DNA from 4 places in the Paenibacillus sp. FSL M7-1414 genome. Region 3 is predicted to be linked to each of the others. Evidence: riboswitches for the same ligand, from Rfam matches in the RefSeq annotation. Region 3 holds a riboswitch; each other region holds the start of a gene.
What was found. Region 3 has a riboswitch for cyclic di-AMP ahead of MHH92_RS07000 (hypothetical protein). Riboswitches for the same ligand answer to the same signal wherever they lie in the genome.
Positions count from the first base shown of each region.

Region 1 (5,247 bases), 1.5 Mb from region 3:
ATTTAAACCTCAATGTCAGCTTTGTCGATTTGGAAAACGACAAAACTACTTCATTCGACAAAGTTCGTCATATGGTGTCGAATCTTAGGTGAATCGCAGAGCTCAAAGCGTTAATATAAAAGAAATTAAAGGAGTGAGTCGACATGGAACAACGTTTAACGGAAGAGAAAGTATTCAAAGATCCGGTACATAATTATATCCACGTGCAAGATCCGGTTATATGGCAGTTAATTAACACTCCGGAATTTCAGCGTTTACGCCGGATTCGTCAGCTGGGTACTTCTTACCTTACCTTTCACGGAGCAGAGCATAGTCGGTTCTCACATTCACTAGGTGTTTATGAGATCACACGCAAGATCATCTCTCAATTTGAAAGAAGTCATTATTCGGATTGGCCGAAGGAAGAAAAGATTGTAGCTCTGTGTGCAGCTCTGCTTCATGATCTCGGGCATGGGCCGTTCTCTCACTCCATCGAGGAAGCTTTTGACATGAATCACGAAGATTGGACTTGCCGCATTATTACAGGTGATACCGAAGTAGGGGCGATCTTAAGACGGTATGCTCCTGATTTTCCTGAGAAAGTAGCATCTGTCATTCAAAAAACGTATGAAAAGCCGATTGTGGTTAACTTGGTGACCAGTCCGCTTGATGCAGACCGAATGGATTATTTGCTCAGGGATGCCTATTTTACAGGTGTAAATTACGGCACGATTGACCTTGATCGTATCCTTCGGATGCTGCGTCCTTATCATGGGCGGATTGTAGTCAAGGAGTCAGGCATGCATGCTGTGGAGGATTACCTAATGTCTCGGTATCAGATGTATTGGCAGATTTACTTCCATCCGGTAACTCGTAGTTCTGAAATTATATTGCGGCAAATATTCAAGCGAGCGAAAACACTCCTACAACATGGTTTTCAATTCCGCTTCATGATTGATCCACTCCCTCAATTATTTGAAGGAGAATTATCCGTGGATGAATATTTGCAGTTGGATGAAGCATTAATTCAGACGGCATTTACGCAGTGGCGCAAGGAGGACGATACTGTTCTAAGTGAGTTATGCGAACGTTTTATGGATCGCAAGTTATATAAGTATGTAGAGCTTGAACAGGTCGACTTGACAATGATGGAAGAGATTCGGGAAGCTTTTGTACAGGCTGGCCTCGATCCCGAATATGATCTTGAAATTGATTTTCCTTCGGATAATCCGTATGATGTGTTTCGTCCGGATGAATCCACAGATAAGCAGATTCTTCTTCTGGATCGACAGGACAATTTACGTGAGTTGTCAGAAGTATCTGACATTGTCCGTTCCATCAGTGGGCTTCACCGAGGGAAACATCATTTGTATTACCCTCAAAACAAGGTGGATGCGATTATTCACGAATTACCGTCACATATACGCCCCTATTTCTTGTAATCATGTGGGTATAATCCGATGAAGAATTTCGATATCAAAACACTTTCTAAAAGAGCTATTTTCCATGATACAGTAATCTGCTTTAATGGGGAGTATATGTAGATCGACATAATTTTGTAAATGCAAGTAGGCAGAATGAGCAAAATCAACAATATATAGATCAGAATATCCGTATATCTTCTATATATTGTAGTTGTGAAGAGACAAACGTAATGATGTAATACACAGATACCCAAAATGTTTTATGTATGAGTCATTGAATTATTGAATTTTACAAATTGGATTTTGAAAAAGAAGATAGTCGTTATTTCGACATGAAGGGAGATACAGACATGATGCTGTTCGACACACATACACATCTGGATGCACCACAATTCGACGAGGACCGCGAGGACATGATTCAGCGTGCTGTGGATGCAGGAGTTGGTCGCATGATCAACATTGGCTTTAACCGGGAGACGATTCCAACCACAATGAAACTCGCCGAAACATATGACTTTATATATGCAGCTGTAGGGTGGCATCCCGTAGATGCGATCACAATGCAGGAGGGCGATTTGGAGTGGATTGCATCTTTATGCAAGCATGAAAAAGTGGTTGCGATCGGTGAGATTGGATTGGATTATCACTGGGATACTTCACCAAAAGAAATACAGCATCGTGTATTACGACAACAAATTGCTTTGGCGCGTGAAGTGAACATGCCAATTGTCATCCATAATCGGGATGCACATGAGGATATCATAAGAATTTTGCGTGAAGAGAAGGCTGGCGAAGTTGGCGGTGTGATGCACTCGTTCTCGGGCAGTTGGGAAACAGCAAAAAGTTGTCTCGATATGGGCTTCCATCTCTCCTTCGGAGGACCGATCACATTCAAAAATGCAAAGCAGCCCAAAGAGGTGCTGGAGAAGGTTCCTATGGACCGGTTTTTCATTGAAACAGATGCTCCATATTTGACACCTCACCCTTATCGTGGGAAGCGAAATGAGACAGCGCATGTACGTCTGGTTGCAGAGGCAGCTGCGGAAATTAAAGGCATTTCGGTGGAGGAAATTGCTGCAATAACAACCAAAAATGCCATGGAACGATTTGGAATTCGGTAAAAAAACGAGCAAATGAGGTGAAAAAGGCAGGTAAGCGGAGGTAATTTGCCCTTTGATCCAAATAAATCAAGAATATTACAATATTTTAACCAAATATTCAGAAAAACGTACTTGATCAACGCTTTACAACATGCATCAAAACAGGATATCATCTTTTCAGTGAATTGTTGTGCGGAAAATTGGACAGATGTTCGGGGGATGAACAAAGGGACACTTTCCGATGAAACAACATTACTTTCATGAATCAGTCTCGCTGAGTCTCCGTTAACGGAGAGCGGGGGAACCAATAGGGCTTAAACATCGGTGTATTTGGCCGATGCGCAACGTTCGCTGACCCAAAAGCAGCGAAGGGAACTGCGAAGCCGTATTTGATTTCTTCTTTGGGTCTCGGGGTGAATTCAAGGGCGTCCGCCATGAGCGGGTGACCCAAGATAGGGCGGCTCTCTTTCGCCCGAACCCGACAGCTAACCTCGCAAGCGGAAAAAGAGAGGCAACCTCGTGCATGAATTTCCGATATTCAAAATCATTCGGAAGCCACGAAAGAGTTCCTCTTACACTCTTTCTTTGGCTTTTTTGTTTTTGAATAAAAGAAATATTGTCATCATACGGTAGGTATTCAGGAGGATGACATCATGTTGCGAAGATTGATTCATGGTGCAGAACCGGATTATGTTGGTCCAATCTGTGTTCTGTAGAAAATTTGGTATAGTCACGTCAAAGACATCATGCATTACTTTAGACGGCGAGGCTATGAAGGAGGACGGAGAAGTGGGCACATTCCAACCAGAAGAGACCCATGAGTCACGATCATCCAGTAAGTCTTTCGCGTTGCGGTGGAAGCATGAGAACATGCGTCAAATGGCATTGATCGCGATTTTCTCAATTGCGCTTACAATCATGATCTTGTTAGTCGTTTACGGTCAGGCCGGGAAACAAATTTCGCTGGTTATTGATGGCAAAGCTCAGGTGGTAGAGACTCGTACAGGAATGCTTCAGGAAATGCTGGAGGAGCAGTCGATCACAGTCAGCCCTCACGATAAGGTATCCATGTCCATGAATGGGGCGATTACAGATGGAGACCGAATCGTTATTGAGCGGGCCGTTCCAGTTAACATTACGGCAGACGGAGACACCAAGACTCTGTATACAACCGATTCATCGGTAGAAGATGCAATTCAAAAATCAGGTATTCAAGTTGAAAGTAATGATAAAGTGTATCCGGCGCTTGGAACTGCGATCAAAGCGGAGATGAAGATCCGTGTAGTGCGCGTAACAAAGCGTACAGTGGAAGTAGAGCAGCCGATCGCTTACAAAGTCATTAAAACGGCTGACCCTAGCTTGTACAAAGGGGATAACCGTGTCGTTGTGAACGGCAAAGAAGGCACAATTGTGCAGCATATCGAAAAGGTATTTCAGGATGGAGAATTGGTCTCCAAAAAAATGGTCGGCAAATCTGTCGCGAATAATCGTGTAGATAAAGTGATCGCTGTCGGCACCAAAGCAAAACCGGTCGTGAAAGAACCTGAGATTCAGACCGTATCGGCTCAAACGTCAACAACCAAAAAGGCTACAACAACGAACTCGAAGAAAACATCTGCCTCGGGCAGCAAAGTGATTACCGTATCCGGGACTTCTTTTAAATACTCCAAAGTACTTAAAAATGTATCCATGACTGCCTACTCTTCCGAAGAGCCTGGCATTGGAACTAAAACAGCTTCCGGTACTCGTGTAACGGAAGGGCGCACCATTGCGGTTGATCCCAAAGTCATTCCAATTGGCTGGTGGGTATATATCGAAGGTCTGGGATTCCGTCGTGCGGAAGATACAGGCGGTGCCATTAAAGGCAACAAAATTGATGTGTATTATGACAGTGTGAAGCATGCCCTGAATTTTGGACGTAAGAAAGGCAAGACGGTCTACGTGATCGGTCCGGTGAAGCCGGAAGCGAACTAAAATCGTTTTACTTTGAAATGGGAATGCTATAAAATAGTTGCATGAATGATTCATGCGGAATATGTGGCGGAGGAGTCTGAATTCAGTCTCCCCCGCCGTTTGGCAGAGAAGAGGATATTCCTCTTCTTTTTGCGTTAGAAAGGAAGAAATGGAACATGATAAAAGAAGTCATTGTGGTGGAAGGCCGTGACGATACGGTAGCTATCCGTCGGGCCGTGGAAGCCGATACCATAGAAACAGGTGGATCAGCCATCAACCAACGCATTCTGAAGCGGATTGCGCTTGCTCAGGAGAGACGGGGAGTCATTGTACTGACAGATCCGGATCATGCTGGCGAACGCATTCGTAAAATTATTGCGAACAAGGTGCCAGGCTGCAAACATGCCTTCATTCCGGAAGCCGATGCAACGCGCAAAGGGGACATTGGGGTGGAGAATGCCTCACCCGAGGCGATCCGTCATGCGTTGGCGCGCGTACATACTTCATACGAAGGTGCTCCGAGCCTGATCGATTGGGAAGACCTGATCGCGGCAGGACTTATTGTGCATCCGCAGGCTGCTGCACGTCGTATGGAGATGGGCAATCTGCTAGGCATCGGTTATTGTAACGGTAAGCAGTTCCACAAACGTCTCAGTGTATTTCAGATTACACGGGAAGAGTTCTCTACAGCATTAGCGCAAATTGAACGTGAAGGATTGTGAGCATATGAAGAACATGGAAGAGACGATTGAAATTGCAACGCCCAAGCGTACGAAAGAGATTATTCAAAG
Region 1 covers NZ_JBBOOS010000001.1:30,253-35,499, forward strand. The annotation lists gene MHH92_RS00140 (HD domain-containing protein) at 144-1,421, shown strand; gene MHH92_RS00145 (TatD family hydrolase) at 1,754-2,524, shown strand; cyclic di-AMP (ydaO/yuaA leader) riboswitch at 2,766-3,019, shown strand; gene MHH92_RS00150 (3D domain-containing protein) at 3,293-4,477, shown strand; gene rnmV (ribonuclease M5) at 4,633-5,178, shown strand; gene rsmA (16S rRNA (adenine(1518)-N(6)/adenine(1519)-N(6))-dimethyltransferase RsmA) at 5,183-5,247, shown strand, end outside.
Region 1: linked by a shared signal. The riboswitch ahead of MHH92_RS00150 (3D domain-containing protein) and the one ahead of MHH92_RS07000 (hypothetical protein) in region 3 are both predicted to bind cyclic di-AMP.

Region 2 (5,247 bases), 2.4 Mb from region 3:
TCGAACTCATCATCCAAAGATTTTCCTTTGGAAGACATTTCGTTACTTGCTTCGGCCTGTGCTTCCATCTGCATCATTTTCTCTTCCATACGCTTCATACCAGCACTTGCAGTATCAGAGCCAAACCCATTCAACGCTTTGTTGATTTCCGTTTGGGCTTTTGCTGCATTGTAACGGGCTACCAGTGTTTCGCGTTTGTTCTTCATTTGAGTCAGTTGCTTACGCATCTCGTCGAGCTTGCCACGCAGGTTATCTGCAGAAGCCTTGTTTTGGTCATAGCTGGTTTTGTACTCAGCCATCTTCTCTTCAGCAGCCTTTTTCTCTTCCAGAGCACGTCGAGCCAAATCCATATTCTGAGCACGTGCCGCCGTATGCGCCTGCTCTTCACGTTTCTTCACAAGAGCTTCCTGCTCTTCGAACAACTGCTTGAATTTCTTCTCAATGGCGATCTGTTGAGCTACTGCTTTCTCCGCATCTTCCAGATCCTCTTGCATGTCACGGATATATTGATCCGTCATCTTGATTGGATCTTCCGCCTTGTCAATAATGGCGTTGATGTTAGACATAGTTAGATCACGCAAACGTTTGAAAATGGACATTATGTTATTCCTCCTAGTCGATATTACATCGTATATAAACATACATACGTAACAATCTAACAACTCGTTTCAATTTTAGCAAATAAAATCAAAACATTCGATGGCTCTTATGTCAGGAAGATCGTTTATCTTTGTTCAGATGATCCTCCATCAACCTCTCTGCAGTCTGCACGATTTCGTCGATCTGCATCCGCGTGATGGAATCAAAATGAATACCCATGATCACCGTAACGGTTACTTTCAGCTGCAGGGCAGCCTTTCGGGCAAGCCGCTCACACAGCTCTTGTTCTTTATGCCCAGGAATATGTACCGTCGTCCCGCTTACGCGCTCATGATCCACATAGAACGTGGCTACTGCGCCAATATGTGCCTTTCCTCCGGTAACGAGAAAAACCTTATCTTCTCCTGCTTCAATCACCTGTAAACGTATGGATTTCAAATCATATGTACTCATACCCATCCCCCTATCCTTTTCTATATGTTATATATGGAGGAATTATGGCTGTCATGAGCTAAATCGGCAATGAAACTTCTCACACTGCGCATATTTTATGGAGCCCCCGGGCATACCAAGGAGAACGTCATTTTGAAAAAGGAGGCCGATATTATGCGCGTACGCCTCATTATGCTGATGGTTATCGTTATTTTTCTCGGAGGATATCATGCTCCAGTTTCAGCGCGGGATGTTTCAAGCCCGCCAAGTGAATCCGTATCAGGTTCGGATTCTGCGGAAGAAGAACAACTGACATTGGGACAGTTACGTCAAAAATATGCCGATACGTTCAAAACCAATGGTCCTTCAACCAAGAAGGTTGCACTGACTTTTGATGATGTACCTGATCCACGGTTTACTCCACAAGTACTGGATGTATTAAAGAAGTACAATGTCAGAGCTACATTCTTCATCGTGGGTAGTCGTGCTGAGAAACATCCGGATCTGGTGAAACGCATCGTTAAGGAAGGGCATATGGTTGGTAATCACAGCTACAATCATCCTGAATTCAGTAAGCTGTCGATGAATGCCTTTCGCAAACAAATTTTACATACCGGGGATATTATTCGACGTTTGGCAGGATATACGCCCAAGATGATTCGGCCGCCCTATGGAGACATTAATGAAGAACAGCTGAGATGGGCTGCCAAACAACACTATAGCATTGTGAACTGGAACGTAGACTCCCTGGACTGGAAAGGCCTTTCAAAGGAACAGGTGAAAGATAACATCCTCTCTGCCGTAAAACCCGGTTCCATCGTTCTGCAACATGCTGGAGGCGGTGTAGGATCAAATCTGAACGGCACAATTGAGGCTTTGCCTGAAATCATTGAGGAACTACGTAATTGGGGATATGAACTGGTCACCTTGGACGAAATGCTGGGATTGCCAAAGGCCAAAGATTAAGATGACCGTGATAGAAATAAATGAGAATATTAAAAGGGTGCTGTTCATTCGCGAATTAGCGACTGGCAGACACCCTGTTTGAATTCATTTTAAATGTTATTTTCTCTCTACTTCAGAATGTACAGCTCGATATCCTGAAAACCAAATGAGCTTACAGACTGTTTGCTACCCGGGATAAAGATATCAATCCGGTGACCTTTGATTGCACCGCCCACATCACGTGCTGTGGCTACAAAAGCCTGTTTTGGCAATCCTGGATGGCTGTGACCAGTTACCAGTACTTTAGTTCCAAGTGGAATCACACTTGGATCAACTGCAATCGTACCCAGTTCAAGGTCATTCCCGAAATAATCGACTGCACCCCAGCCTCCATTTTCAGACGGATCTGCAGAGTATGCCGTTGCTTTTACGTTCACAGCTTTGCTGTAATCGAATGTTTTACCCCAGGCTTGAACCACTTTGTTATCTGCGTTAACGTCCAAGCTCGCTGTAGTAACAGTCTTCGCTTGGGTCTTGCTCTCCGTTGCCGCAGCGGCTGCAACATTGTTTGCCTTACCGGGAATCGTAATTTTCAAACCACCATAAATGTTGTAAGCCGAAATGTCGTTGTTTGCTTTAATTAACGTGTTGAGTGCTACTCCATATTGTTTTGATAAGGTGTAGAAGGTATCCCCTTCTTTGGCCACATGAACTGAATCGGCGTGTGCCGGAACGGCTTGAATGAGCATTGCTGTTGTCATTAATGCTACTGCTGTTTTGGCTATACGTTTCTTGTTAATCATGGTCTTCCTCCCTCATTGTGCCTGCGAAGTTAGTTGTCGGATTCGGATGAGGAGCCCACCCTATAGGTTCTTCGTTACATTTGAAACGTTATGTACCCAATTCACCCCAAGCAGTGTGCTGTAGATCTTCCCCCTGCACAATCTGCATCGTTACATCCCCCGCACTCCCTGTCCGGAAGTTTCGGCAGAGTTCAATATATCACAATTTTGTAACCTGAACTTGTAGTAATTCTTACCAAATGGTTTTTAGCTTGTAAGCATTTGTAAGAATACTGGTTAATTCAGAAAGTTTGGTTGACCCGATTCCTTTACATTTGGTAACAGAATAGTTACTTTTCCGAATCCATACGTCATTATTATCCATAAAAAATAGCGTTACCGACTCGAAGTCAGTAACGCTATTTGATCACATCGTTTAGAGTACTTTGGCAAGAAAATCACGTGTACGTGAATTTTTGGGTGCTCCAAACACCTCATCAGGTGTTCCCTCTTCCACAATAACCCCGCCATCCATGAACAGGATTCGGTCTCCCACTTCACGTGCAAAACCCATCTCATGGGTTACGATGACCATCGTCATCCCGCCTTCTGCAAGACGTTTCATGACATCCAACACTTCACCGACCATCTCGGGGTCCAGTGCCGAAGTTGGCTCGTCAAACAGCATCACATGCGGCTGCATGGCCAATGCTCTAGCAATGGCGATCCGCTGCTTCTGTCCACCAGACAGCTGATTCGGGAATGTATCTTTTTTATCGTACAAGCCTACGGTGTTAAGCAGATCAGCGGCAATTTTCTCCGCTTCCTGAGTGGATTGTTTCTTTACTTTAATCGGAGCAATCGTAATGTTTTGCTCTACCGTTTTGTGTGGGAACAGGTTGAAGTGCTGGAACACCATGCCCATTTTCTCACGAGTTGCGTTAATGTTATGCTTGGGGTCCGTGATTGACACGCCTTCAAAATCAATCTCTCCTGAGGTAGGCTGTTCCAGCAGATTCAGACAACGCAAGAACGTACTTTTACCTGAACCGGAAGGACCGATAACCACGACAACCTCACCTTTGCCAATCGTCACGTTAATGCCCTTAAGCACATCGTTATTACCATAAGATTTGTGTAATTGTCTAACGTCTATCACTTGCACTCAACTTCCTTTCCAGTCGTCCCAGCAGCTTGGACAAAATGAACGTCATTACAAAGTAGATGGCTGCTGCAATCAAAAATGGACTCAAGCCTTGGTACGTAATGTTCTTGACTACACTTGCCTGATACATAATATCCACCATACCGATAACGGAGATAATGGAGGATTCTTTGATGATAGTTATGAATTCATTACCGATCGCTGGTAATACAGCTTTGAAGGCTTGTGGCAATATGATATAACGCATCGCGGCGCCTCTTCCCATACCTAATGAACGCGCTGCCTCCAACTGACCACGATCCACACCTTGGATACCTGCACGGAAAATCTCCGCCAGATAGGCACCACTATTGATTGAAAGTGTAATGATACCTGCCTGAAGTGCAGTGAAGTTAATGCCAAAGCTCAGAGAAAAACCATAGTAAATAATCATCAATTGTACCAGCATCGGTGTGCCACGGATCACTTCAACGTATGCCGTACCGATCCAGCGCAAGATTGCAGCGTCATGCAAACGGAACAAACAGATGATCAATCCAATAATTACCCCGAAGATAACCCCAAGTGCAGACAACAGAAGTGTGTATCCTACACCTGTAGCATAGAAACTTTTGTACTCCCAGAATACTTGGAAAATATTTTGTGATTTGTTCGCTTTATCCGCCATCAAGAGGCTGGCGTCCGTCACCATCTGATTGATTTTATCTTCGCTTTTCAGTCGCTCCAGTGTTCCATTTACTGCAGCTAGCAGCTCGGTATTACCTTTACGAATCCCGATTGCCGCTTCTGCTTGCTCTTCGTCCGGAACAGCAGCAGCAAGTCCAATGATATCGTCCAGATAACCTGCAGCAACGGTATCTTCAACGATTGCCGCATCAATGCGTTTTGTTTGCAGTTGAAGCACGATATCCGAGATTTTATCCAGCGCAGTAAGCTTCGCTCCTGGAATACTCTGTCCGATCGTTTCCTGAATGGAGCCTTTCTGAACGCCAATCTTCGCATTTTCAAGTTCTGCCATAGTTGGATATTTGTCTTTATCCACATTTCGAACCATAATCACTTGTTTTGATTTATAATAGGTGTCGGAAAAATCGATACTTTTCTTCCGCTCATCCGTCGGCGTCATACCTGAAATCACCAGATCAACACGCCCGCTCTGCAATGAAGGCAGAAGACCGTCGAAGCCCATATCCTCAATCACAAGCTCAGCGCCAAGATCTTTGGCAATCTCTTTGGCGATCTCAATATCGAAGCCGACAATTTCATCTTTGCCATTAATCACTTTATGGAATTCATATGGTGCAAAATCGGCACTTGTACCGA
Region 2 covers NZ_JBBOOS010000001.1:3,940,985-3,946,231, forward strand. The annotation lists gene MHH92_RS17080 (PspA/IM30 family protein) at 1-599, opposite strand, end outside; gene lpdD (prenylated flavin chaperone LpdD) at 712-1,053, opposite strand; gene MHH92_RS17090 (polysaccharide deacetylase family protein) at 1,207-1,998, shown strand; gene MHH92_RS17095 (3D domain-containing protein) at 2,106-2,780, opposite strand; cyclic di-AMP (ydaO/yuaA leader) riboswitch at 2,783-2,977, opposite strand; gene MHH92_RS17100 (amino acid ABC transporter ATP-binding protein) at 3,196-3,918, opposite strand; gene MHH92_RS17105 (ABC transporter substrate-binding protein/permease) at 3,905-5,247, opposite strand, start outside.
Region 2: linked by a shared signal. The riboswitch ahead of MHH92_RS17095 (3D domain-containing protein) and the one ahead of MHH92_RS07000 (hypothetical protein) in region 3 are both predicted to bind cyclic di-AMP.

Region 3 (5,247 bases):
TCTGCAAAACCCAGCCATGCTTTATATCGCCATTGGTATTATCGGAGCAACCGTGATGCCGCATAATCTGTATCTGCATTCTTCCATTGTGCAGACCCGTCAGATCGAACAGACCCCACAGGGCAAAAAAGAAGCCATTCGGTACTCGACCATGGATTCTACAATCGCGTTGACACTGGCCCTGTTCATCAATGCAGCCATCCTGATTGTATCTGCCGCTGTATTTCACAGTGCTGGTATGACGCAGGTTGCCGAGATCGCTGATGCCTATCATCTGCTGACACCTCTATTGGGTACTACGGTTGCAAGTATCCTGTTCGGTGTGGCGCTGTTAGCATCAGGTCAGAACTCTACCCTTACAGGTACACTCGCTGGGCAGATCGTTATGGAAGGTTTCCTGAACATTCGAATTCCGGCTTGGCTACGCAGACTGGTCACACGTCTGATCGCCATCATCCCCGCGGTAATTGTGACAGCCATTGCAGGAGAACATGGCACAGAAGAACTACTCATTTTGAGCCAGGTCGTCCTGTCGCTTCAATTGCCGTTTGCTGTAATTCCCCTGGTGATGTTCACGAGTGATAAAAAAAGCATGGGTGCATTCGCCAACAAATTGTGGCTAAAAATCATCTCATGGGTCATTGCCGCGATTATCGTTGTGCTGAATGTATATCTGATCATTCAGACGATTCGTTTATTCTAATCTCGTTCTTATCGACTAAATACTAAAAAGGCTGATCAACTTGGGTATAGAATACCTAAGTTGATCAGCCTTTATTGTTGCAATCCATTAAACAACCATCTGAATCTAATCCTGATTTGGCATCAGTAACGGCAGGAGTTGATCCAATGAATCAACAGTCCAATCCGCACGGTTGTCATCCGATAGTTCTGGCTGGAATCTTCCGTAACCCTGCATAATTCGAATCGTACGCATGCCCAGATTCCGAGCAGGTATAATGTCGTTATCGATCCGATCTCCGATCATGACGGCTTCCTCCGGTTCACAACCGGCCTGCTTCAAGGCCACAGCGTATAACTCAGGGTCTGGCTTGGACACTCCTTCTTCAGCTGAACATGCCAGAACATCAACATACTTCCGCAAGCCGTAACTCTCCAGTCTCTCTTCCGTTCCAGGACTCTGATTGGCAATAATGCCAATGCGATAATGCCGTGACAACTGCTGAAGAACAAAATCTGCTGAAGGAAAAGGACGTTCAAGATCTTTTTGAAACTTCAGCTTGTCCTGAATCTGTTTTTGATGCCCCTCGTCTTCAACAAATGTGCGAATTGCCACTCTCATAGGCCATTGCTCATATTTTCGGTAACAGTTCGCGAACAGTTCGCGTACCGCCTCAATCTTCACCGGATACCCCAAAGCACAAGCTTCACGGACAAACTGTCCGATAATATCATCAACCGGCTCCCATTCATCCACCAGCGTATCTCCAACATCAAAAAACAACCATTTCAATCCACCTACATCCGGCATGCCAATTCCTCCTTGTAAGCCACAGGTGATTCCTGATCCTAATCTAAAAGTTCGTGTTCAAAAAGTCTTGAACTACCTTTAAAACCATAAAAAAGAAGACTCACCATCCTGCATGAGTCTCCTCAAACTTCCGTTTATCGATACATTCAATTATAACAGGCACCTTACACCTGAGCAATCACAAGCTATGGCATTAACCATTGAGGAGAAAGCCAACTTCCCCATTGAGCGAATATACGATCCGGTCTGCGCCCATGCCCCGATAGATGCCCTTAGGATGACTCTGCTCCGTAATGACGCACAGGGATTTCGATGTCCATGAACGGCAGATCTGTAAATAACGACAGGTCAGATTCAGGCTGTTTTCGAAAATAAACACGTTGCCTACGCTGCCCTGCGGCAAAAACCACTTTTGAGCTGCAGCCGTGTTCATGCGAATGACATGTTCTACTCCGATTCTACGGAGTCTGCGCTCTTCCCCTGCACTGTTGGTTAGAACGGCAAACGGCATTTTTTTGTACATCAGCAATTTGATAAATTTACGTCCTGCTTCATTTGGAGCAGTCACTAAGATCATCTCAGTATCCATCATTCGTTCCTCCCTTGGCGTGAAAAGACAACAAAAAAGAAGCGTGGGGGACCAAGGCCTCCCGAACGCTTCTTAAATAATCCATGGCGAAAACACCATGAACCAGCGTACGGCTTGTTGCCTCTCCCTTTAACGCTTACGAGGTTAGCTGACGGATTCGGGCGCGAGAGTCGCCCTATTTCCGGCTGTCACCGGAAAATTCACCCCATGAATGCCCACTGTCCTGGACAGCGCATTCCGTTGGTTCCCCCGTTTTCCACTCATCAATGAATGGAAACTCAGCGATTAAAACATCGTTCGTATATCTTAAGGATAAGATCGAGCGATATTATCGTTTGTTTCGTTTTTCAAGTACATTTTAGTTTAAATTGAAATTACGTTATGAATCATACACCCGTGCCATGTCGGTGTAAAGTCCGCCCAGATCACCAAATCGGCAGATTTTTGCCAATTCCTATCCATAATAACGCTTACAACAAAGTTATACTCTATCTATCTCTTCAAGGCTATCTAATTCTCACTCTGGCGTAAATCACTTCGCAATTCATTCACGTATTCTGCACAACTTGCCTGTTTTGATTCTTTTAACACCATATTAGTTTTGCAATATTTAATTGCAACCAATATAATAGAAGATATAAGAGTAAATAAATGGAGGCGATTTAGATGACAGTCTACGATTACAAAGTGAATACCCTTCGCGGTCAAGAAGTTGAAATGTCCGACTACCGTGACAAAGTGCTCCTGATTGTGAATACGGCAAGCTCATGCGGCCTTACCCCTCAATTCAAAGGTCTGCAAGAATTGCAAGACAAATTTCAAGATGCTCCATTTGAAGTGCTTGGTTTCCCAAGCAACCAGTTTGCACAGGAAAAAGGATCTTCCGACGATATTGCCGAGTTCTGTCAGATGAATTATAGCGTGAGCTTCCCCATGTTTGAGAAAATTGATGTGAACGGCTCAAGCGCTCACCCTCTTTTCCAACACCTGAGCACAGAAGCTCCTGGCCTGCTCGGCTCCAAAGCAATCAAATGGAATTTCACCAAATTCCTCGTGGATCAGAACGGACAGGTCATTAAACGTTATGCTCCCAAAACAACACCGGACAAGATTGAAGAAGATATCAAGAATTTGCTGCAAAAATAATACACAGGCCACCCGTAGCCGGAAGGTAGAGCAACATTCCTCCGGTAATGGATGGCCTTTTTTCAACCCAGATGTCATACTGTTCGAAAAAGACAAAAAAAAGAAGCTTCCCATTAATGGAAAGCTTCTTTTTAATCGTTCATATGATGCGGTCGAGAGGACTCGAACCTCCACGGGCATACGCCCACTACCCCCTCAAGATAGCGTGTCTGCCATTCCACCACGACCGCATGTCGTAAATAATCGGCAACAGAATTGATTATACCGGGTTCAGAACTAAAAGTAAAGTATTTTTTAATACTTCTTTTTCAGCTAGGCATTTTCATCAAAAATCGCATAATCTCGTCATCTTTACCCATGAACTGCATATTATTAGATTTGATCCCCTCTTTTTCGGTAAGAGCCGATCTTATTGATTCATTTATATATAGTCCTTCCTTATATATAGTCCTCCCTGTACTTCACAAAATAAATAACACAATAAGTTATATAAAATAACACAAATATTAAATTTCATATTTAATCCATTAAATTTCACGGATACTATTGACAAAAAGCGGACATTTATGGGATGATAACTATCATATAATTCGGATTTTCAAACATAAAGCAAACAAAAAGGAATATAAATGTCACTTTAAGTGACATTTAACGAACACAGGAGGCGAATGATTGTGAACCGTGGGAATAAGCTGCTCGATTATGTCAAACTGCTTGATTCCTCTATTCAGGTTGGAGGGTTCACCCATTCCTTCGGCATGGATATCCATATCAGGGAGGGTACCATTCGTAATGCTGAAGATCTCGAATCATTCATGCGTTGTCAGTTGCATCCCAGCATCGTTCGTCTTGAAGGTATGGCCATCAAAGGTATCTATACCGCAGCAGATCACAAGGATACATGGCGGATAGCTCTTATCGACAAGCTTGTCCATGTTCAGCGAACCCCTGGAGATCTCAGAGAACAAGCTGCCGCCATGGGTAAACGATTGATCAGACTCGCACGCGCTCTGCACCCCTGGATTGAATTCAGCCAGCTCGAACAGATCTTTGCCAAATACGATTCGGTTGGTTGCCTCTCCACTGTTCACGCCTGGATTAACCACCACCTCGACATCCCGGTCGAGGAGGCGGTCCTTGGTTACCTGCATTCAGCCATGAATGCCTGCATAACCGAAGCCTCCAAAGTCATTCCCCTGAACAACGATACAACCAAGGATCTGATGGTCCGCCTGGCCACAGATCTGGAGAATGAATGGAAGACCGTCAGCGCCTCGGCTGCGGATGGACTGGCACAGCCAACCTCGATGTCCATGAAATCGTTTTTCCCCAGTTTCCATATGCTCGGAGCTGGACTTCATGCCTACAGGGCCTAATCCTCTTCCTCCTCATACCTGCTCCCCTTCATTCAGACAAACTAAAAAACACGCGGCAACCTCCTTGCCGACGTGTTTTTTGTCATTTTATTTGTTTTATTTACGTATTTACGCCATTTATAATCACAAAATACACTTTTTTCCGTCTTTTTTAATTGTTAGATGACGAATTTACGTATATAATGAAACATACAGCTCGCATTTCTATATATTCTACATGAAGAAAGAGCGGCTGAATACTACATTCTAACCAGGGGTGAACCCTTTTGAACAAGAAAAAACCAGTTACTCCGTTCGGATGGGCCATCAAACGACGGCTAACCGAACTTCAAGTGGACCAGAAGACCTTTTGTGAACAGCATGGCATCCCACCCTATCGTTTATCCAATCTTATTCACGGCACACGCAAAGCAACCCGATTCAGGCACCTGGTCGCTGATATTTTGGATATTCCAGATGAACTGAGATAAGATTTCTGCCAAAGGAGGGTCTCATCCATGAGACATGTTACATCCGATCTGGAGAGGCTGTCGTTCCAGTCCATACGTCACCAGCTCATCATCGTTGATGACAATTGGATTATCCAAAGTTGTAACCGTGCCTGGCAACAGGGACTTGGTCAATGCTCACCAAACCCGGATATA
Region 3 covers NZ_JBBOOS010000001.1:1,567,234-1,572,480, reverse strand. The annotation lists gene MHH92_RS07010 (Nramp family divalent metal transporter) at 1-703, shown strand, start outside; gene MHH92_RS07005 (HAD family hydrolase) at 809-1,492, opposite strand; gene MHH92_RS07000 (hypothetical protein) at 1,686-2,084, opposite strand; cyclic di-AMP (ydaO/yuaA leader) riboswitch at 2,200-2,375, opposite strand; gene MHH92_RS06995 (glutathione peroxidase) at 2,748-3,227, shown strand; tRNA gene MHH92_RS06990 (tRNA-Leu) at 3,375-3,457, opposite strand; gene MHH92_RS06985 (urease accessory protein UreF) at 3,902-4,603, shown strand; gene MHH92_RS06980 (hypothetical protein) at 4,870-5,073, shown strand; gene MHH92_RS06975 (hypothetical protein) at 5,101-5,247, shown strand, end outside.

Region 4 (5,247 bases), 660 kb from region 3:
AATACAGGTCCCCATGAACACCGGGACCAATACATTGAAAGTGGTTACCACTGGATCGGAAGGACCGAATATTGACAGCGTTAATGTTACCGCAGCACAATAAACGTTCCGTATGGCTGATGGAAGACATTTGCTGTACGTGCAGCTAAGCACTAACCTCTTGAATACTCATCACTAAAGTTAGTGTTATATCAAAAAATGCAAAAAAAGACTCCTTAAGCGTTAGCTTAAGGAGTCTTTTTTTTTAGATGCGGTCGAGAGGACTCGAACCTCCACGGGGGTTAGCCCACACGGACCTGAACCGTGCGCGTCTGCCAATTCCGCCACGACCGCATATTGTATCTCCGTCATCCATATCGGCGACAAGAAATAATATATCATGCGTAATCTATCATGTCAACACTGAAAATAATAACAATAAAGCCCGAATCAGACGTCCATGTCGATTCGGGCTTTACCTTTAACTGCTGCAAATAGTTTGGTTCATTAAAACGGAAGCATACTACAAATTACAGCTTGGAAGGCCAGTTGCCATACCATGCATAACCGCCTCTTCTTTCTTTATCAATATCACTTAATTTGTATTTAACTACCCCGTCACGACCAATAAAGATTGGTTTATCTGTTCCGATCTCATAGAAGCGTGCCCAAATTGGTGCAGCTTTGGAATCAGCGATAATTTTACTATCTCCATTAGCTCTTTCATACTTGTAACCCGTAATTTTCACTTTGTTAAACCAAGCCTCCGCTCCTTTAATGGATGCGGTAATTTTAGCGTTAGCAGGTCTGGTTTTCAGAAATTTAACAATCGTTACACTCTCTCCAGCTGTCAACGATGGCACTTCGTAGATTCTTGCGCTCGCTGGTTTAAGAGAGCTGGAATCATGTTGTTGTCCCCATGCTGTAAGCTTACCACCTGAAATGACCTGTGTATTCAGAATCGCCTCCACACCTTTGGCAACTGAATTTTTACTGCGGTTAGCAAGCGTGCTGTCGATAAATGAGAAATCACCTTTGCGTGCTGCTACTTCATCCAGCATGATCATTACATTAATCATGGCATCATCATTGTAAGTGATGTGCTTGTGGTATCCGGAGCTTTGGTAAACTTGTGGCCACCCGCCGTTTGAATACTGCATGTTGATCAAAAAGTTAATTCCTTTGATTGCAGCTGTGGAGTAACGCGGATCATTCGTCTTTTTAAATTCCTTCGCCAATCTTCTAATTTCTGAGTATGTAGCCTTGTTGTCTATCGTGGACTTTGCCCACTCTCCACTTGTCTGTTTATAATCTTTTCTCCAACCTCCATCTGGCAGCTGGTTCTTCAAAATATCAGAAATACTCGCTGTAGTACCCGACGCATCTGCAGCAGATACCGTCCCTACAGGGAGAACTGCCATTCCAACTGCTGAGAACACCATCGTACATGCCAGGACAAAAGTAATTATTTTCTTCGCTTTCAAATGTAACACTCTCCTATGTTCGTTTTTATAAATCTTCCACTTCTACTTTACCTATGATACGCGTCTCTAAACCTCCTTTATTTGTATTTATCGCACAATAAAATCAATTTAAATCCAATATGTGGATTGGATAATCAGATAATATGCAAAAAATCGATTTTTGTCAATATATGCAACTTAATGAATATAATCTCTCTAATTCTACATAACGGAATAGTTCTTTTAACTCATGACAAACCTATCTATTTATCCAAATTCGTCTTAAACGAATCAATAATGACGTTTTTGTCATGAATGATACCCAAACTTGATCCCTTCTTTCATATAAAAACCTTAATTCCGCTAACATTGAGGTATTACGAAGGGTTTTAAATGGGTTTGACAATTACGCATTTATGCAATATAGTTTCAAATAGTTACAAAAACTTAATTATTCATTGCCGAGTTTCATGTTTGAGAACGGGGGAACCAATTTGGGTGAATTATTCTTATACATAGGAAATATAGGGAACCTTCTACCGAACCCTTAGCTAACTCCGTAGGCATCGAAGGGAGAACATTGATTTTGAAAAAACTGATTATCTCCATTTTTGGAGCAGCTGTATTATTTACATCCGGGGCAACAAGCACAGAGGCAAGCAGTATCAACTCCGTAGTGAACAACATGACAGGTATTCCTTACAAATGGGGTGGCACAACTGTAGCCGGCTTCGACTGTTCTGGTTTTATGAGATATCTTTTCAACAAATACAGCATTGAATTACCACGTACTTCGCAGCAGCAAGCCAAAGCAGGTACTCCCGTATCCAAGAGCAATGTTCGGACAGGTGATCTGGTGTTCTTTAATACAACAGGCAAAGGCATTTCACATACAGGTGTATATATCGGCGGCGGACAATTCGCTCATGCCTCCAGCAGTAAAGGTGTAAGCATCACGAAGTTATCGAATCCATACTTCAATGATCGTTATGTAACAGCACGTCGGGTAACTGGACAGTTTATGTATGATAAAATGTTAGGTAAAATGTGATTCACATACAAAAAGGCATCGGTTATTAACCGGATGCCTTTTTTGCACTTAAAAATGTATGTTGCATTGCTTACTAATGCAGCGCCTTCTGCACTCGCATCGCACCCTGAGACAGGGCATGTCCTCCACCAACAGCTCCAGCCACGGCTACGGTCTCCATAATCTCCTGATCTGTTGCGCCCTTAGCACGGGCTTCTTCTACATGGTAGAAGGTACATACCTCATTGTTGGCGAATAATCCAATGCCAAGCGCAATTAGCTGTTTTGTCTTCGCATCAATCACACCAGGTTGGAAACATTCTCCGGTAAACTCATGATACGACTTCACCACACCTGGCAGTACATCGCTTAATGCTCCAATCTGATCCTTGTAGGCATGAACTTTATCATTCATCAATGTCATGGCTTGTAGCACACCCTCTCGGCTATAGTTACAGATCTTCCTCACTGTACCTATCTTCTCTCCCGAGTGAGCCATTTATGCCAAGAAATCATGGTAATTCCAAACATTTAACGCGCATGGCTCTGCCATAATTATAAGCTGTTACTCACTAAGTGGACTCTGGCGCGGCTCGCTGAACAGCTGATAGCTGTAACCTCGGTCCAGCTTAACGACACGTCGATTCTGACGACGGATAAGTACCTGCTCGCCATCCCAGGCAACCACAATCCCCTTCACGTCGTTCGATTCCAGCTCGTCCCGTACTACTCTAACTTTCTCACCTGACAGACGCAGGGCGTCCAATTCTGTATCACTAATCATCTTCATGGCTCCTATATTTCAAATTTATTTACAAAAAGAGACCTAAATGAAAAGTCATTTAGGTCTCACGTGACTGTATTGGACTGTCATGTCATTCGAAATTATGTCCCGACTGAAAGTTACCGCTGCGCGTGCTCTTTGCTGTCGTTCTTCTCGAACCAAAAATCAAGCACTTTGGCGGACATCACACGTTCTTCAAGGTACTCCACTTGATGCGGTGTAAATTGTTCTTTCCAAGAGAAGGACAACTCTTCGCACAAGCCTACAATCGTCAGTAATTCTGACCAGGCAACATAGCGTTTGTACCAGAAAAATTGAGGATGTTCAATCATATAGGGATAAAGGTCATCGAATTCCGTATGTTTACAATCCAGGGCACGTTCAAAATGAACTTTCGATTCCGCCAGCTTATCATTAAAAAATTGTTCTGTTGCCGGTTGGTTCCCCATGGTGTTGCCTCCTCTCCCTAACATAACCCCATTATAAATGAAATCGGCGGTCATGCAAAGGCATAGTTCAAAAAATAGGCCCTATTCCTTTAAAATGTCACATTTCGTTATCGTCAAATTGTACCGTACCATCATTCAGGGAACGAATGCGTACCAAGGCTTCCACCGGAATACCCTGTTCACGAATCGTGCGTGCCCCCGCCTGAAAACTTTTCTCGACCACAACGCCGAATCCGACGAGTTCCGCACCGGAACGCTCGATAATTTTGATGACGCCACGAGCGGCATCTCCATTGGCAATGATATCATCAATGAACAAAATGCGGTCATTCTCATGAATGAACTCGCGGGATACCATAATATCAGTTACAATTCCTTTGGTAAAGGACGGTACACGTTCACAGTATGCATCAGGATCAGCCAGAAGTGTTTTTTTGCGACGGGCGAATACAAGTGGCACCCCCAGTTCATAGGCTGCGGCAAACGCAACCGGAATCCCTGAGGATTCTACCGTGATTACCCGAGTTACTCCACTTTCACGAAAACGGGCAGCGAACTCACGTCCCATCTCCATCGTTAATGCAGGATCAATCTGGTGGTTCAACAGACCATCCAGCTTTAATACTTGATCCGAGATAACCACACCTTCTTGTAAAATTCGTTGTTTCAATAATTCCATGATTTGACCTCCCAAGCCTATCCTATGAGGTAAAAGTATCATATATCTATCTATAAGTTCAAGCGAAATTGCCTGGGCGCTGTCCTTGAGACGCATTTCAAGCCAAAGCTCATTATCGATTGTCATGACTTTCGTGGGTCAAGCATACCTTGTACCATGGTACCCGCATGTCCAAACTATACAGGGGCCTGAGAGGGGAAACACATGAAACAGGCATTTCGGGTGCTGCAGATCGCATTTACATACATCGGAACGGTTGTCGGAGCCGGCTTCGCTACAGGGCAGGAAATTTTGCAGTTTTTTACCCAGTATGGCAAATGGGCCACCATCACCATAGGCTTATCCACCATGCTCTTTGTCTGGTTAGGCACCAAAATGATGCTGATCGCTCACGATACCGGGTCCCGCTCTTATGAGGATCTGAACAAACATTTATTCGGCCATAAGGCGGGCAAATGGATCACCTGGGTGACCCTTCTCATTCTCATTGGCGTGAACAGTGTCATGCTTGCCGGAGCAGGCTCCGTTTTTGTCGAGCATCTGGGTTTGCATTATCAGACAGGTCTGATCGTCACACTTGTAGGGACATATTTGCTTCTCGGTCGGGGCATTCAAGCCATCCTGCAAATGAATAGCATCGTCGTGCCCATGATGCTCCTGTTATCTCTGCTCATGATCACCAGTACGATCCATCATCCAGGTGCTTCCCGATTCATCACACTGACGACAGACTCAAACCCTATTCAAGTGTGGCTGTCTCCACTATTGTATACTTCATTCAATCTGGTGTTGGCTCAAGCTGTTCTTGTGCCTGTAGGTAATCAGATTCGTAGTCGGAATGTGCTGAAGTGGGGTGGAGTATT
Region 4 covers NZ_JBBOOS010000001.1:2,232,040-2,237,286, reverse strand. The annotation lists gene MHH92_RS10225 (carbohydrate-binding protein) at 1-103, shown strand, start outside; tRNA gene MHH92_RS10220 (tRNA-Leu) at 250-333, opposite strand; gene pelA (pectate lyase) at 510-1,472, opposite strand; cyclic di-AMP (ydaO/yuaA leader) riboswitch at 1,892-2,023, shown strand; gene MHH92_RS10210 (C40 family peptidase) at 2,029-2,493, shown strand; gene MHH92_RS10205 (carboxymuconolactone decarboxylase family protein) at 2,567-2,896, opposite strand; gene MHH92_RS10200 (hypothetical protein) at 3,038-3,256, opposite strand; gene MHH92_RS10195 (hypothetical protein) at 3,376-3,705, opposite strand; gene MHH92_RS10190 (xanthine phosphoribosyltransferase) at 3,803-4,384, opposite strand; gene MHH92_RS10185 (YkvI family membrane protein) at 4,589-5,247, shown strand, end outside.
Region 4: linked by a shared signal. The riboswitch ahead of MHH92_RS10210 (C40 family peptidase) and the one ahead of MHH92_RS07000 (hypothetical protein) in region 3 are both predicted to bind cyclic di-AMP.